4 regions of the Hylemonella sp. GW821-FHT12C09 genome follow, and region 1 is predicted to be linked to each of the others. Evidence: predicted binding sites of a transcription regulator. Region 1 holds the regulator's gene; each other region holds the start of a gene.
What was found. The regulator LexA, encoded in region 1, represses DNA repair genes until DNA is damaged. The targets are predictions, from matches to a motif close to ACTGTATNNNNATACAGT.

Region 2: a site for LexA is predicted at 1,599-1,616, ahead of AC1RRP_RS00505 (DNA topoisomerase IV subunit B). Genes of this name have one in related genera too.
Region 3: a site for LexA is predicted at 1,515-1,532, ahead of AC1RRP_RS03395 (error-prone DNA polymerase). Genes of this name have one in related genera too.
Region 4: a site for LexA is predicted at 2,585-2,602, ahead of AC1RRP_RS08040 (ATP-dependent helicase). Genes of this name have one in related genera too.

The regions. Positions count from the first base shown of each region.
Region 1 is NZ_JBXAQQ010000005.1:99,318-103,505, forward strand. Features, by position in the region: gene AC1RRP_RS10015 (glutathione S-transferase) at 1-234, shown strand, start outside; gene AC1RRP_RS10020 (D-2-hydroxyacid dehydrogenase family protein) at 257-1,264, opposite strand; gene AC1RRP_RS10025 (hypothetical protein) at 1,334-1,621, opposite strand; gene lexA (transcriptional repressor LexA) at 1,653-2,336, opposite strand; gene AC1RRP_RS10035 (asparaginase) at 2,443-3,387, shown strand; gene AC1RRP_RS10040 (hypothetical protein) at 3,404-3,823, shown strand; gene AC1RRP_RS10045 (DUF6152 family protein) at 3,845-4,188, shown strand, end outside.
Region 2 is NZ_JBXAQQ010000001.1:101,539-105,726, reverse strand. Features, by position in the region: gene AC1RRP_RS00520 (SDR family oxidoreductase) at 1-137, opposite strand, end outside; gene AC1RRP_RS00515 (hypothetical protein) at 204-332, opposite strand; gene AC1RRP_RS00510 (MFS transporter) at 329-1,546, opposite strand; gene AC1RRP_RS00505 (DNA topoisomerase IV subunit B) at 1,649-3,616, shown strand; gene AC1RRP_RS00500 (lytic transglycosylase domain-containing protein) at 3,616-4,188, shown strand, end outside.
Region 3 is NZ_JBXAQQ010000001.1:685,418-689,605, reverse strand. Features, by position in the region: gene AC1RRP_RS03405 (DUF8606 domain-containing protein) at 1-651, opposite strand, end outside; gene AC1RRP_RS03400 (hypothetical protein) at 738-1,400, opposite strand; gene AC1RRP_RS03395 (error-prone DNA polymerase) at 1,684-4,188, shown strand, end outside.
Region 4 is NZ_JBXAQQ010000004.1:20,837-25,024, forward strand. Features, by position in the region: gene AC1RRP_RS08035 (phospholipase A) at 1-354, opposite strand, end outside; gene AC1RRP_RS08040 (ATP-dependent helicase) at 351-2,474, opposite strand; gene AC1RRP_RS08045 (ATP-binding protein) at 2,657-4,063, shown strand; gene AC1RRP_RS08050 (AEC family transporter) at 4,082-4,188, shown strand, end outside.

The sequences.
Region 1 (4,188 bases):
TCGCCCTACGTGGCGGGCTCGGAGTTCACGCTGGCAGACTGTGCGGCAGTGGCCCATCTGCCCCTGGTGACCAGCGCCAGCAAGATCATCTATGGCGAGGATGTGCTGGCGGGACTGCCCGTGCGCGATTACCTCAAGGTCATGGGTGCACGGCCCCATGTGCAGACGGTCAACGCGGACCGCAAGGCCAGCACCGAGCAGATGCTGGCCAAAATTGGCGCCAAGCCGGCCTGAGAGTCTGTTCAGGGTCTCGCGGTCAGCGCCGTACCTTCAACGCATCCGGGTTGGCGATGTTGCTCGGCTTGCCCTGAATGAAGTTCACGATGTTGTCGAAGGCGGCGCCGAAATACATCTCGTAGCTCTCCTGCTCGACGTAGCCGATGTGCGGCGTGCAGATGCAGTTTTCCAGGCGCAGCAGGGCATGGCCTTGCAGGATGGGTTCGGACTCGAAGACGTCGATCGCCGCCATGCCGGGGCGGCCGTGGTTGAGCGCGCTGATCAGCGCCTCGGGCTCGACCAGTTCGGCGCGCGAGGTGTTGACCAGCAGTGAGGTGGGTTTCATCAGCGCCAGGTCGGCGGGCGTGACGATGCCGCGCGTGGCCTCGTTCAGGCGCAGGTGCAGGCTGAGCACGTCGCTTTGCTGGAAGAATTCCTCGCGGCTGGCCGCGGCCTCGTAGCCCTCCTGCACGGCTTTTTCGCGCGAGGGGTCACGGCCCCAGACCAGCACGCGCATGCCGAAGGCGCGGCCGTAGCCAGCCACCATCTGTCCGATCTTGCCGTAGCCCCACAGCCCCAAGGTCTTGCCGCGCAGCACCGTGCCCAGACCGAAGTTGGGCGGCATGGCGGCCGACTTCAGCCCGGATTGCTGCCAGACGCCGTGTTTGAGGTTGCCGATGTACTGCGGCAGCCGGCGCATGGCGGCCATGATGAGCGCCCAGGTCAGTTCGGCGGGTGCCACCGGCGAGCCCGTGCCTTCGGCCACGGCAATGCCGCGTTCGGTGCAGGCTTCGATATCAATGTGGCTGCCCATGCGGCCGGTCTGGGAGATGAGCTTGAGACGCGGCAGTTTTTCTAACAGCTGGCGGGTGATGGGTGTGCGTTCGCGGATCAACACCAGCACGTCGGCATCACGCAATCGGACCGAGAGTTGCCCCAGTCCCTTGACGGTGTTGGTGTAGACCTTGGGGGGGTAGTCGGCCAGTTTTGTAGCGCAATCTAGCTTGCGTACGACGTCTTGGTAGTCGTCCAGAATCACGATATTCATGCCGCTATTGTGCCTCGGCCTCTCCTACGGGCTAACCCGGATGGAGGACGTGGCTGCGGCAGAAACCGTTCAGTGGCGTGCGACTTCGCAGGCGGCCAGGCGGTCAAGTTCGGCGCAGACGTCGGCCATGCGGCCGGAGATCACCATGCGGCCCACCTGCGAGCGGGGCTGGCCGGCTTCCATGACCCGCACCACGCGCAGCGGGCGTTGCATCGGGCGGCTGCGTACGGCGGCCAGGGCCGGGGCGCGTACGGACGGCAGGGTAGGCTCCAGCATGGCGGGACGCCGCGGCACGGCGGGGGCGAGCCAGCGCAGTAGGCCTTGCAGCGGAGTCCAGAGGGCGTAGGCGGTGTTCATCGTTGACCTTTCGGGGCGGGACGCAGCGCGTTCACATGAGCATGGTGTTGCGGATGAGGCCGACAGCCAGGCCCTCGATCTCGAAGGGGTCGCCCGGCTCGACCACGATGGTCTGGTAGTCGGGGTTTTCCGGCAGCAGTTCGATCAGGTGCTTGTTGCGACGGAAGCGCTTGACCGTCACTTCGTCGCCCAGGCGCGCCACCACGATCTGGCCGTTCTTGGCATCCTTGGTGGATTGCACGGCCAGCAGGTCGCCGTCCATGATGCCGGCATCGCGCATGGACATGCCGCGCACCTTGAGCAGGTAGTCGGGCTTGCGCTGGAACAGCGAACTCTCGACGTAATAGGTCTGGTCCACGTGTTCCTGCGCGAGAATGGGCGAACCGGCAGCGACGCGCCCGATCAGGGGCAGGGCGAGCTGGGACAGGTCCGGCATGGGCAGGGAGAATTGCTTGATGCGCGATTCATTGATGGAGCGCAGCGCCTCGCCCTGCAGACGGATGCCACGCGAAGTGCCGCTGACCAGTTCGATCACGCCCTTGCGCGCCAGCGCCTGCAGATGCTCCTCGGCGGCATTGGCGGACTTGAAGCCCAGTTCGGCAGCGATCTCGGCGCGCGTGGGCGGGGCACCGGTGCGCGCGATGGCGCTCTGGATCAGGTCCAGAATCTGCTGCTGGCGGGCGGTCAGCTTGATCGGGTACTGCGGCAGGTCCATCGTCGTGACTCCTGTAGGCGGGAAGGAGACAAGGTACTGTCTCGATATCCAGTAACTGTATTTTTAACCAGTTTTCCGGGAAATGCAAGTGGGGCAAGAAAAAATCGTGGTTTTGGGCACCGGCGGCACCATTGCCGGACTGGCGACCAGCGCCGCCGACAGCCGTGACTACCTGGCCGCGCAGAAGCCGGTGGCCGAGTTGATGACCGGCCTGGCGGCGCCGTCGGGCTTTGCGCTGCTGAGCGAACAGGTGGCCCAGATCGACAGCAAGGACATGGATCTGGTGGTGTGGCAGAAGCTGCTGCAGCGTTGTGTGCACTGGCTGGCGCAGGCCGATGTGCAAGGCCTGGTCATCACCCATGGGACCGATACGCTGGAGGAGACAGCCTTTCTGCTGCAGACCGTGCTGGCACCTCGCAAGCCCGTGGTGCTGACCTGCGCCATGCGACCGGCCAACGCAGTGGACGCCGACGGTCCGCAGAACCTGCGCGATGCCCTGGCGGTGGCGACCACCGCAGGCCCGCAAGGCGTGCTGGCCGTTTGCGCCGGCCGCATCCTTGGCGCGCAGGACGTGCAGAAGGTCCACAGTTCGCGGCTCGACGCCTTCAGCGCAGGGGAGGCCGGTGATCTCGGGCGGGTCCGGCAGGGACGCGTCGAGCGCCGGTGTGACTGGCCCGAGCCGCCTGTTCCGCAGAAGATGCTGCTGGACGTCCTGCTCAAGGCACCGGCACTGCCGCGGGTCGAGATCGTGCTCAGCCATGCCGCGGCCTGCGGCGCCACGGTGGACGCGCTGGTGGATCCGGTCGTCGCCGCGCGCCATGGGGCCCCGCCGGTGCGTGGCCTGGTGCTGGCCGGCACCGGGGGCGGCACCGTGCATCACGAACTGGAGGCCGCCTTGCGGCGTGCGCAGGCGGCCGGTGTGCGCGTGCTGCGCAGCACGCGCTGTGCCGACGGGTTCCTGCAGCCCCGGCCGTCCGACGAGTTTCCCGTGGCGCCCGGTCTGAGCCCCGTCAAGGCGCGACTGGCGCTGATGCTCGAACTCCTGCGCTGAGAGGCGGCCCCGCGTCATGTTCAGCGCCTTGCTCTCCAGTGCCTGGGCCTACCCGGCGCTTGAGGTCGTGCACCTGAGCGGCATCGCCTTGCTTTTCGGCAATCTCGTGCTGCTGGAGCTGCGGGTCTTCGGCCTGGGTGCTGCGCTGCCAGTGCGCGAACTGGCCCGCCTGAGCCTGGGCCTGGCCCTGGCGGGTTTCAGCCTGGCTGCGGCCTCGGGCCTGCTGATGTTCGCCAGCCAGCCGGCCGAGTTGCTGGCCAATCGCGCTTTCTCCCTCAAGATGCTGCTGTTATTGGCGGCGGCGTGTAATGCAGGCTGGTTCCATGGACGGGGCTCCCTGCACAAGCTCGATGGCCTGGCGCGTGCGCAGATGCTGCTGTCCACCCTGATCTGGCTGGCCGTGCTGGTCTGTGGCCGCTGGATTGCCTATCTCTGAGACAGACCACCGGAGTCACGCATGAAACGACGCACCGCGATCAGTCTTGCCCTGCTGCCCGGTCTGCTGCCGCTGGCGCGGGCCCACCATGGCTGGAGCAGCTTCGACCAGGAACGGCCCTTGTATCTGCAGGGGCGCGTGCACAGCGTGCGCTGGCAGAACCCGCATGCCGAACTGGTGCTGGAGCTGCAGTCCCCTTTGATGCTGCCGTCGGACCTGGCGCAGCGCGCCTTGCCGGCGCAGACCGCACCGGTCGATGGCAAGGCCCTGCTGGCGCGGGCCCAGCTGCCCCGTCGCAAGGACCCGCGCTGGGAGATCGAGCTGGCGCCGCTTACCCGCATGCAGGCCTGGAACGTGACACCGCT
Region 2 (4,188 bases), on a different contig from region 1:
CTGGCCACTTCCTCGAGCTGGGCTTCCTTGCGGGCGGCCAGGGCCAGGCCGGCACCGGCGCCATGGCGTTGCGCCAGCTGGCGCGCCAGTTCGGCGCCGATGCCGTCGGAGGCACCGGTGATGATGAATGTCTTCATGGTCTCGGGCTTCATGGGCCGAGTTTGCCACGTGCCGCCCCCGGTCGGGGGGCGGGATAGTCCCGATCAGAAACAGGACCAGAGCTGGTCGGCCAGGGTCAGCAGGAACTCGGGTCGGGTGTAAAGCGCGAACACGGCCAGCAGCAGGACCAGGGCCACGCTCCAGACCAGCAGCTGACGCGGGAGCTTCTTCATGCCGCCTGCGGTGAGCGCCGGATCGCGGCTTCGCGCACCGGCAGGTTGACCAGGGCCGCGGCCACGCCCAGGCCGATGGCGATGTACCAGACGATGTCGTAGCTGCCCGTCTTGTCGTAGAGGTAACCGCCCAGCCAGACGCCCATGAAGGAGCCGACCTGGTGGCTGAAGAAGACGAAGCCGCCGAGCATGGAGAGGTGGGCCACGCCGAAGATCTGCGCCACGATGGCGTTGGTCGGTGGCACCGTGGACAGCCACAGCACACCCATGACGGCCGAGAAGACGTAGACGCTCATGGGGGTGAGCGGCACCAGCAGGAAGACCGTGATGGCGATCGAGCGGGCGAAGTAGATGAAGGCCAGGATGTTCTTCTTGGCCAGGCGCTGGCCCAGGGTGCCGGCGATGTAGGTGCCAAAGACATTGAACAGGCCGATCAGCGCCAGCGAGTAACTGGCCACCTGGGGTGAGAGTCCGTGGTCCTTGAGGTAGCTGGGCATGTGCACGCCGATGAAGACCACCTGGAAGCCACAGACGAAATAACCGGCCATCAGCAGCTGGAAGCTCGGGTAGGCGAAGGCTTCGCGCAGGGCCTGCAGGATGGATTGCTCGCGCTTCGGGGCCGTGCCGGCGGCAAAGCTCGGCTCATGCAGGCCCCAGGCCAGCGGGATGATGAGCAGGGCCGCCATGCCCAGCGCCATCAGCGCCTGTTGCCAGCCCAGGCTGCTGATGAGGAAGCCTTCGACCGGCACCATGAGGAACTGGCCGAAGGAGCCGGCCGCGGCGGCCACGCCCATGGCCCAGGAGCGTTTGTCGAGGCTCACGTTGCGGCCGATGACGCCGTAGATCACGGCGTAGGTGGTGCCGGCCTGGGCGATGCCGATCAGCACGCCGCAGCTCAAGGCGAACAGCAGGGGGGTAGGCGCGTTGGCCATGCCGATCAGGCCCAGCGCATAGAGGATGGCGCCGGCGATGATGACCTTGAAGGCGCCGAACTTGTCGGCCAGCATGCCGGCGAAGATGCCGGCCAGGCCCCAGGTGAGGTTCTGGATGGCCATGGCCAGCGCGAAGGTTTCGCGCGTCCAGCCCTGGGTCTGGGTGATGGGCTGCAGCCAGAGGCCGAAGCCGTGGCGTATGCCCATGGAGAGGGTGACGATGGCGGCGCCGCAGATCAGCACCTGGGCCATGGAGAGAGTCTTGTTGCTATGTGTGCTCATCGTTGAAATGTAGCGAATTCGGCCCTTGCCTGCCGGGAGGGCTCAAGTTGTAACTGTATGTTTATCCAGTGAACGCCGTGACTGGGTCTACAATTCCGCGCCATGGCTGTCAAACCCACCCCCGAATACTCCGAAGGCTCCATCCGCGTCCTCAAGGGACTGGAGCCGGTCAAGCAGCGTCCCGGCATGTACACCCGGACGGACAACCCGCTGCACATCATCCAGGAAGTGCTGGACAACGCGGCCGACGAGGCCCTGGCCGGCCATGGCAAGAAGATGGCCGTGACCCTGCATGCCGATGGCTCGGTCAGCGTCGAGGACGACGGGCGCGGCATCCCCTTCGGCCTGCACCCCGAGGAAAAGGCCCCGGTGATCGAGCTGGTCTACACGCGACTGCACGCCGGCGGCAAGTTCGACAAGGGGCAGGGCGGGGCCTACAGCTTCTCGGGCGGCCTGCATGGTGTGGGCGTGTCCGTCACCAATGCCCTGTCCAAGCGTCTGCAGGTCAGCACCTACCGCGAGGGCAAGGTGGCGACGCTGGCTTTCTCGGGCGGCGACGTGGTGGAAAAGCTCAGCACCCGGGCCCAGGCGGCAGGCGACCGCAAGCAAGGCACGACGGTACGCGCCTGGCCCGATGCCAAGTACTTCGAATCCGCCGCCCTGCCCATGGGTGAACTCACGCACCTGCTGCGCAGCAAGGCCGTGCTCATGCCCGGCGTGACGGTGACCCTGACGGTCGAGAAGACCAAGGAGACCCAGACCTGGCTCTACAAGGGTGGCCTGCGCGACTACCTGATGCAGTCGCTGAGTGCCGATCCGGTGATCCCGATGTTCGAGGGCGAAGGGTATGCCGAGAACAACGACAGCTTCGCCGAAGGCGAGGGCGCGGCCTGGGCCGTGGCCTTTACCGAAGACGGCGCGCCGGTGCGCGAGAGCTACGTCAACCTGATTCCCACCAGCGCCGGTGGCACGCACGACAGCGGCCTGCGTGACGGCCTCTTCACCGCCGTCAAGAGCTTCATCGAACTGCACAGCCTGCTGCCCAAGGGTGTCAAGCTCTTGCCGGAAGACGTGTTCGCCCGCGCCAGTTATGTGCTGAGCGCCAAGGTGCTGGACCCGCAGTTCCAGGGCCAGATCAAGGAGCGCCTCAATTCGCGCGATGCCGTGCGCCTGGTCTCCAGCTTCGTGCGCCCGACGCTCGAACTCTGGCTCAACCAGCATGTCGAGTACGGCAAGAAGCTGGCCGAACTCGCCATCAAGGCCGCGCAGACGCGCCAGCGCGCGGGCCAGAAGGTCGAGAAACGCAAGGGCTCGGGCGTGGCTGTGCTGCCGGGCAAGCTGACCGACTGCGAAAGCCGCGACCTGAACCACAACGAACTCTTCCTGGTCGAGGGCGACTCGGCCGGCGGCAGCGCCAAGATGGGCCGCGACAAGGAAAGCCAGGCCATCCTGCCCCTGCGCGGCAAGGTGCTCAACACCTGGGAGGTCGAGCGCGACCGCCTGTTCGCCAACACCGAAATCCACGACATCTCGGTCGCCATCGGGGTTGACCCGCACGGGCCTGACGACACGCCGGATCTGAGCGGCCTGCGTTATGGCAAGGTCTGCATCCTGAGTGATGCCGATGTGGACGGCTCGCACATCCAGGTGCTGCTGCTCACGCTGTTCTTCCGCCACTTCCCCAAGCTCATCGACTCCGGCAATGTCTACGTGGCGCGCCCGCCGCTGTTCCGCGTGGATGTGCCGGCGCGCGGCAAGAAGGCGGCGAGCAAGGCCTATGCCCTGGACGAGGGCGAGCTCACCGCGATCCTGGACAAGTGCGCCAAGGAGGGCGTGGCCAAGGAGCGTTGCCAGATCAGCCGCTTCAAGGGCCTGGGTGAAATGAACGCCGAGCAGCTCTGGGAGACCACGCTGAATCCCGACACGCGTCGCCTGTTGCAGGTGCGCCTGGGCACTTTCGACAATGCGCAGACCGAGACCGAGATCACCAAGCTCATGGGCAAGGGCGAGGCTGCGGCCCGGCGTGAGCTCATGGAACTGCACGGCGATTCGGTGGAGGTGGACATCTGATGTCTTCTCCGGCATACCGTCCCCTCGTTGCGCTCCTGGGGCTGCTGGTGCTGCTGTGGCAGTCGGCCGCCTGGGCCGACGTCTGGGCCTATGTCGACGACAAGGGTGTGCCGCACTTCGCAGCCGAGCAGCTGGACGAGCGCTACGCGCTCTATTTCACGGACCAGGCGCCCGCGGACGCCACCCGTGCCGGTGCCGTGCCCATGGCCCCCACGCGCCTGCATGCCTTCTTCGAGATCTCGCCGGACTACAAGGCAGTGCGCCACCTGCTGCGCGAGGCGGCACGCGAGCACGACATCGACTACGCGCTGCTGCAGGCCCTGATCGCCACCGAATCCGGCTTCGACGCGGCGGCCGTCTCGCCCAAGGGGGCGGTCGGCCTTATGCAGGTCATGCCGGCCACAGCGCGCGGCTACGGCTTGGAGGACCAGCGGCGCCGGCCGGTGGCGCGCCAGCTGGCCGATGCGCGCATCAACATCCAGGTGGGCAGCCAGCACCTGCGCCGCCTGCTGAAAAAATTCCCGGATCGAGTCGATCTGGCGCTGGCGGCGTACAACGCCGGCCTGAAGACC
Region 3 (4,188 bases), on a different contig from region 1:
AACACGAAGAACATATTCAGACTTGGCGGGGTCATCAGAGTTCTCCCACATGTGTGGCGCTGCTAGGTTGAAGTCTTGAAGAAGGCGCCCTTTGTAACGAAAGTCGAGATAGGGTACTGCACGAGCCACAACTTTTCCAACGCCTACATAACCTTTTCTTCTCAGAAAGGCAACGACAACATCTCCTTCGGAGAGTTCAAGAATCTGATTGCGCCACCTGGGCCCTTGTCCAGCAGAAAGAAACCCAAGGCGACGACAGTCATCCCAATTGCGATGTGGTCCCTCTCCGACGTTGACGTAGTAAATGCCATTCTGAAAATCGAAGCGCGCAAGTTCCCGGTGGAGAGTGTTGTGCGGCCTGAATAGCGAAACGAAGCGGCCTGCCGCCTTGTTCGTGAGTCCGCGGCCAAGCTTCCAAATCAATGTTGTCTCAATGAGATGCGCTTCTTGCTCCGCGAGGCCAGCGGCGACCGTACGAATAATAGGCAACAGCCCTTCGGCTTCGATGGCACGAATGCGCGCTGTTTTCTCGGAATCATTACTGTCGGATAGGTGCGCGAATCGACGCGAGCCCTTTCCCTTCCCGTAATAGAACTCCTCAAGATTCCGAGGATCGATATATACGTAGACGTAATAGGTGCGATCTGCCATGGACTAACTCGCGTAATAGTATTCGACACATGTTGAACTGTCGCGAGGCGCAACGGCTCAATTAAGGCTTCGTGCGGAAAGAGAAGTTAGACCTTCGTGAGTTCTCCAGCGAGCGTCTGAGCGGCCTTCTGAATAGCGATAACCGCTGCATTCATTTTGGCCAAGTGTTCTGAGTACTTGTCGCAGTGAGCTTGCGAAGGCGCAGCCTTCTGTCCCGTTCCTTTCCATGTATCCAATCGCTCACGCATACCTTGTGCAACCCAAGACGTGAACTCCGCAGTGGCCCCGGAAAGTGCCGCATGAGGGCCGGCCAACTCTGGCAAGTAGAGGGTCTGCAGCATCGTCGCTGTCTTCCACGGGTCATCGCCTACCGGTAGATCTGCATCAAAGAATCGGTGCCGCATTTCTTCAGAGTAGTAGTCCACCGTCTTCAGAACTGCCACAACGTATTTCTCTAGCTTTTCTTGTTTTAGCCATCGCAATTTTTCCGAACGGTCAGATAGCCGCTTCACGTCAGTCTTGATGGATTCTGTAAGCACAGTGGTGTCGTGCAGCTGCCTTTTTACGGCGTCGAAATCCGCTTCAAGCGCGGCATGCTCTGCTCTTCTCTTGATATAGGAGCCCAAGAATGCTCCTCCGGCAGACAGCAGGATCGTTAGGCACGCCAATACGGCATAGAAAGTCCAATTCCCAACAATCGTCTGGGAAACGATTTCAGATGCGAGCGCTCGAATCGTCTCCGGGCTCATAGTCGACCCACCAATTTCGATCGCAAAACTTGCGATCCGAGTTGGCGAACACGAAACAAACCGGTCATCCCATCCTCCCGTCCATGGCTTGCCTACAGCGCTTGCGGCAACTATACTGTACAAAAATACAGTCATTGATTTTGACCCTGTAACCACGCGCCTTGTAGACCGCCACCCCGTGACAGCAAGGCAGCCGGCCGGCGTGGCCACAGCGTCACCAATATAGCCCGCAAGACCGCGTCTGACCAGAGCCGTTTTCCCTGCCTGCGCCGGCTGACCCGCCATGAACCCCAGCCAATCCCTTGCATCTTCGGCCGCGTTGCCGGCCTACGCCGAGCTGCATTGCCTGAGCAACTTCAGCTTCCAGCGCGGGGCCTCGAGCCCGGAGGAGCTGGTGGCGCGTGCGTTTGCGCTGGGCTACAGGGCGCTGGCCATCACGGACGAATGTTCCATGGCCGGGGTGGTGCGCGCGTTTGGGGCGGCCCAAGAGCTGGGGCTGCAGCTGCTGATCGGTACCGAGCTGCGCGTGGAGGCCGAGGGAGCGGAGGAGAGTTTCACCCTGGTGCTGCTGGCGCGCAGCCGCGCGGGCTACGGCGAGCTGTGCGAACTCATCACCCAGCTGCGCGCGCAGCCGGACAAGAAAGCCAACCGCCGCTACCGCGTGCACGCGCAGGACTGGGATGCGCTGGCTTTCGACAGCCGCGAGGTGCTGGCCCTGCTGGTGCCGAACCGCCAAGCGCTGCGCCCCGAAGACGCGGCCTTTGCGCCAGCACTGGCCGCGCGCCTGGCCTGGCTGAGGTTGCGCTTTGCAGCCTGCTGGCTGGCCGTGGAGCTGCTGCACCGGCTGGACGACGCGCTGTGGCTGGAGTGCCTGGGCACGGCGGCGCAGGGTGCGGGTGTGCCGCTGGTGGCGGCGGGCGGTGTGCACATGCATGTGCGTTCGCGCAAGCCGCTGCAGGACGTGATGACGGCCATACGCCTGGGCCGGCCGGTGGCCGAGTGCGGTTTTGCGCTGCAGCCGAATGCCGAGGCACACCTGCGCTCGCGCCAGCGCCTGGCCGCGCTCTACCCGCCCGAGTTGCTGGCCGAGACGCAGCGCGTGGCGCAGCTCTGCAGTTTCAGCCTGGACGAACTGAAGTACGAGTACCCCGAAGAGGTGGTGCCCGCGGGCGAGACGCCGGCTTCTTACCTGCGCTGTGCCACGCTGGAGGGCGCGCTGGTGCGTTACCCGCAGGGCGTGCCGGCGCAAGTGCAGCAGCAGATCGAATACGAGCTGGCCCTCATCAGCGAGCTGCACTACGAGAAATACTTCCTCACGGTCTACGACATCGTGCGGTTTGCGCGTGACCAGAAGATCCTCTGCCAGGGCCGCGGCTCGGCGGCCAACTCGGTGGTCTGCTACTGCCTGGGCGTGACCGAAGTGGACCCGGCTCGCACCAGCGTGCTGTTCGAGCGCTTCATCAGCCGCGAGCGCGCGGAGCCGCCGGACATCGACGTGGACTTCGAGCATCAGCGGCGCGAGGAAGTGATCCAGTACCTTTACAAGAAGTACGGGCGCGACCGCGCCGCGCTCACCGCGGCCGTGCACACCTACCACGCGCGCGGTGCCATTCGCGACGTGGGCAAGGCGCTGGACATGGACGAGGCGCTGATCGACGCGCTGGCCAAGGCGCACCAGTGGTGGGACGGGCGCGAGGTGAACGCCGAGCGCCTGCAGGAACTGGGGCTGGACCCGGGCAGCCGGCAGATCCGCCTGCTGATCGAGCTCACGCGGCCCCTGCTGCGCTTTCCGCGCCACCTCTCGCAGCACAGCGGCGGCTTCGTGCTCACGGGCGACAAGCTCACGCGCACGGTGCCCGTGGTGCCCGCGGCCATGGAGGGGCGCACCACCATCGAGTGGGACAAGGACGACATCGACGCGCTGGGCCTGTTGAAGGTGGACGTGCTGGCCCTGGGCATGCTCAGCGCCATCCGCCGCACGCTGGACTTCGTGGGCCAGTGGCGCGGGCAGGGGATGCGCATGCAGGACATCCCGGCCGAAGACCCGGCCACCTACGAGATGATCTGCCGCGCCGACACGGTGGGGGTGTTCCAGATCGAGAGCCGCGCGCAGATGAGCATGCTGCCGCGCCTGCAGCCGCGCTGTTTCTATGATCTGGTGATCGAGGTGGCCATCGTGCGGCCCGGGCCCATCCAGGGCGGCATGGTGCACCCCTTCCTGGCGCAGCGCGAAGCCCGGCGCCGCGGCGAGCCGCTGACCCTGGCCAAGGAGGCGCTGCGCCCCGCGCTGGAGCGCACGCTGGGCGTGCCCATCTTTCAGGAGCAGGTGATGCAGATCGCCATCATCGCCGCGGGTTTCACGCCGGGCGAGGCCGATCAGCTGCGTCGCGCCATGGCGGCCTGGAAGCGCCGCGGTGGCGTGGACAAGTTCCGGGACCGCCTGATTGAGGGCATGACGGCGCGCGGCTACGAGCTGGCTTTTGCCGAGGCCATCTTCCGGCAGATCGAGGGCTTTGGCGAATACGGTTTCCCTGAAAGCCATGCGGCCAGTTTTGCGCTGCTGGTCTATGCGAGCGCCTGGCTCAAGTGCCACGAGCACGCGGCCTTCCTGGCCGGCCTGCTCAATTCCCTGCCCATGGGTTTCTACGGCCCCGCGCAGCTGGTGCAGGACGCGCAGCGCCACGGCGTGACGGTGCGGCCTGCCGACGTGTTGCACAGCGACTGGGACTGCACACTGGAGCCCGATGAAGACGGCAAGCCCGCCGTGCGCCTGGGCCTACGCCTGGTG
Region 4 (4,188 bases), on a different contig from region 1:
GATGGGGCGGTAGCCGCGGATGTTGAAGCGGCCGCAGTCGCTGCCGTCTTCCAGCTCCCAGTAGCGCGAAAGGGCCGACTGCGGGCCGCTGCGGCACTCCGGCGGCCGGGGCGACGCGCTGGTCTTGCCGCCGGGTTCGGCTGGCGCGGCTGCCGGGGGGGTGGCGCCGGTTTGCGCAGGCTGGCCCTGCTCCTGCACCCAGCGGTCGTAGCAGGCCAGGCGTGCGCTCGCGTCCTGGGTCTGTTGCGCGCATGCCTGCCAGCCGCTGGCCGGCGATGGATCGGCTGCCTGGGCCCAGGCCGACACGGCCCCGCCCAGCAGCACCAGCCCTGCCCATGCCCGCCGCAGGCTCATGCAGCATCTCCCGCCAGGGCCTGGGCGGCCGCCGTGTCCAGCGCCTTCTTGGCGAACTCGGCGCGCAGCGCGCGCAGCTTCTCGCGCGGGTCTTCGCGGGTCGTGGCCTGGTTCAGCGCCATCTCGGCGATGAAGCGGCTGGGCTGCACGCTGACCATCTCGCGGCCCTTCTTGCGTTTCCTGGGCCAGCTCACGGCCAGCGAGCGCTGCGCGCGTGTGATGCCCACGTACATCAGGCGGCGCTCCTCCTGCAGGCGCAGCGCCACGCTCTCGTTGACGGCCTCGTGCTCGCGCGTGGAGCCGCCCAGGGAGTCGGCGCCCTCGTCCAGCTTGAAGGGCAGCATGCCCTCGGTCACCCCCACCATCATCACGTGGGGCCACTCCAGGCCCTTGGCCGCGTGCAGGGTGGAGAGGGTCACCACATCCTGGTCCTTGTCGCGCTCGCTGATGGTCGAGAGCAGGGAGATGGTCTGCGCCACTTCGAGCAGCGACTTCTTTGCACTGGCCAGCGTCACGCCGGCCGTGTCGTCGATCTCGCCGCCGCAGCGCTTGGCCATCCAGTCGCAGAAATCCAGCACATTGGTCCAGCGCGAGGCGGCCAGCTTCTCGCTGTCCTCGCCGTCGTAGAGGTGCTTCTCGTAGCCGATGTCCTTGAGCCAGTCCATCAGGAAGGCCATGGCGTCTTCGGCGCCTTCGGTGTGGCGGGCGCGGTATTCGAGGTCGTTCACGTAACGGCCGAACTCGTGCAGGCTGCCCACCGCGCGCGCGTTCAGCACCGAGGGCAGGGAATTGGAGAACAGCGCTTCGAACAGGCTCAGCTTGTACTGGCCGGCAAAGGTGCCCAGCTGCTGCAGGGTCTGGTGGCCGATGCCGCGCTTGGGCGTGGTCACGGCGCGCAGGAAGGCCGGGTCGTCGTCGTTGTTGACCCACAGGCGGAACCAGGCGCAAAGGTCGCGGATCTCGGCGCGGTCGAAGAAACTCTGGCCACCCGAGACCTTGTAGGGGATCTGCGCCTTGCGCAGGGCCTGCTCCAGCACGCGGGCCTGGTGGTTGGCGCGGTAGAGCACCGCGAAGTGGCGGAACTCCTTGTGCTGCGATTCCGAGCGCAGGCTCTGGATGCGCGCCACCATGCGCTCGGCCTCGTGTTCCTCGCTGTCGGCGTCCACCACCCGCACCGGCTCGCCCTCGCCCAGCTCGCTCCACAGGCGCTTGGGAAAGAGCTTGGGGTTGGGGCCGATCACGTTGTTGGCGGCCTGCAGGATGGCGCCGGTGGAGCGGTAGTTCTGCTCCAGCTTGATGACCTTGAGGGTGGGGAAATCCACCGGCAGTTTTTTCAGGTTGTCCAGCGTGGCGCCGCGCCAGCCGTAGATGGACTGGTCGTCGTCGCCCACGGCGGTGAAACGCGCGTCCCGCGGGTCGGGCGGCACCAGCAGCTTGAGCAGGTCGTACTGCGTGGCATTGGTGTCCTGGTACTCGTCGACCAGGATGTGGCCCATGATCTTCTGCCACTTGGTCCGCACCTCGGCGTGGTCGCGCAGCAGCTTGAGCGGCAGGCCGATCAGATCGTCGAAGTCCACGCTCTGGTAGGCCGTCAGGCGCTCCTCGTAGCGCGCCATGATGCGCGCGGTGATGCGCTCGTTGTCGTCCTTGGCGATGGCCTCGGCCTGCTCGGCGTTCAGCCCCATGTTCTTCCACAGGCTGATGGTCCACTGCCACTGGCGCGCGGTGGCCGCGTCGGTGCTGCCGCCGGCGTCCTTCAGGATGCCGGTGACGTCGTCGCTGTCCAGGATGGAGAACTTCGGCTTCAGGCCCACGGCCTCGCCGTCTTCACGCAGCAGGTGCACGCCCAGGGCGTGGAAGGTGCAGATGCGCACCTCTTTCGCGGCCTTGCCGATCAGGCCCTTGGCGCGCTCGCGCATCTCGGCCGCCGCCTTGTTGGTGAAGGTGATGGCCGCGATGCGCCTGGGCTCCAGCCCGGCCTGGATCAGGCGGCCGATCTTGTGGGTGATGACGCGGGTCTTGCCGGAACCGGCGCCGGCCAGCACCAGGCAGGGACCCTGCAGGAAATTGACGGCGTCCTGCTGCGCGAGATTGAGGCCGTGGGAGGGGGATGACGACATGCGTGATGAAAAAACTGATCAGGTCGATGATAGCGGGGTGTTCGCTTGGCCTCGGAGGATTAAAGATTATTTGACGTCATGACAGTAAATATGCAAAATTTAAGACTATGACTGTTGATGCATCCAGTTCTTTCGGGCGGTTTGCCATACTGGCGCCCTACAACCCCTGGTGGCAGGAGGACGTGGAGGCCTTTGCCAGTGTGCCCGCGTTTCGGCGCGATGTGTTTGACGATTTGTACGCGGATGTGAAGCAGCTGCCGCAGATGGTGTCGCTGACCGGCCCGCGTCGGGTGGGCAAGAGCACTTTGCTGCAACAGTGCATCCAGCAACTGATCGCGGACGCGCCCGATGGGCAGGCCCAGGCCCGGCGCATCGTCTACTTCTCGATGCAGGATCCAGGGCTGGAGTTGCCTGGCTTTGATGCAGACCGCTTCTTCAACGAACTGGTAGCGGCTGCTGCCCTGGCGGCCAAGCAGGGGGTGACCTATCTCTTTCTCGACGAGATCCAGCGCTTTCCGCGCTGGGAGTTGTATCTCAAGAAATTCTACGACCTCAAGACGCCGGTGCGTTTCATCGTTTCGGGCTCGGCCAGTGCGCCCATCTTCAAGAAATCACGCGAGAGTTTGCTGGGGCGCATCAAGGATTACCACGTGCTGCCGTTCAGTTTTCGGGAGTGGTGGAGTTGCCCGCAAAGCGGCCATTTGAGTCCAACTGGCAAACCAGCAGACCGTATCGGAAAGATATTGGGAAAGGTTGGTCGGATTTATCAGCAGCAGAATGCACAAGACTTAGTTGAGTCACTTGGTGCAACCCATGAGTTTGATCAGTACCGAGGAAAAGTTGAGCAATTCCTTTTCGAAGGCGGCTTCCCCGAAGTCTGGAACCTCCCCACCTTGCTCGCCAAACAGGAATACCTCTACCAAAACCAGGTCGAGCGCGTGATCTTCGAAGACCTGCTGGTGGCGGCCGAATTTCGCAAACCCGAGATGCTGCGTCGTTTCTACCTGGGCCTGCTCAAGGACCCGGGGCGCGAAAGCAATCTCTCGGCCGTGAGCAAGGAGATCGGCTTGGCACGCAGCACCATCGAAAGCTATTTCCCTTTGCTTGAAGCCACCGATCTGGTCTGGCGCCTGCACAAGCACACCAGTACCAAGGCCACGCCCAAGGCTGGCAATTTCAAGACCTATCTGGTGGATCTGGCCGTGCGCAATGCGGTGATGAAACTCAGCCAGGAACAGATGGTGGCGGACGCCACCCTGATGGGGGCTTATGCGGAGAACGTGGTGGCCAACCATCTGCGGCGCTGGCCTGGGTTGGTTGAGCTGGGCTATTGGCGGCGTAATGACGACGAGGTTGATTTCATCGTGGACCTGGGGCACAGCTCGATAGGCGTGGAGGTCAAGTACCGCAACCAGATCCAGGACAAAGAAGTGCTCAAGGCTGCCCGGCTCGCGCAGCAGTTGGGCTGCGAGGCTTGCGTCGTGGTGAGTAAGAGCGCGGTACCGCAGGTCGATGTGGAACGGTTGACCGCACAAGCACCGATTCCTTTGGCTGTGGTGCCTTTGGCTGCCTTTCTGATGCTCTTCTGATCGCGGACAATCCCGGCTGTGCTTCAAATCTTCTCGGTCACCTTCCCCTTCTTCGCCCTTGTGCTCTGCGGCTACCTGGCCGCGCGGCGGCGCATGCTGCCGCTGGAGGCCATCCCCGGCCTGAA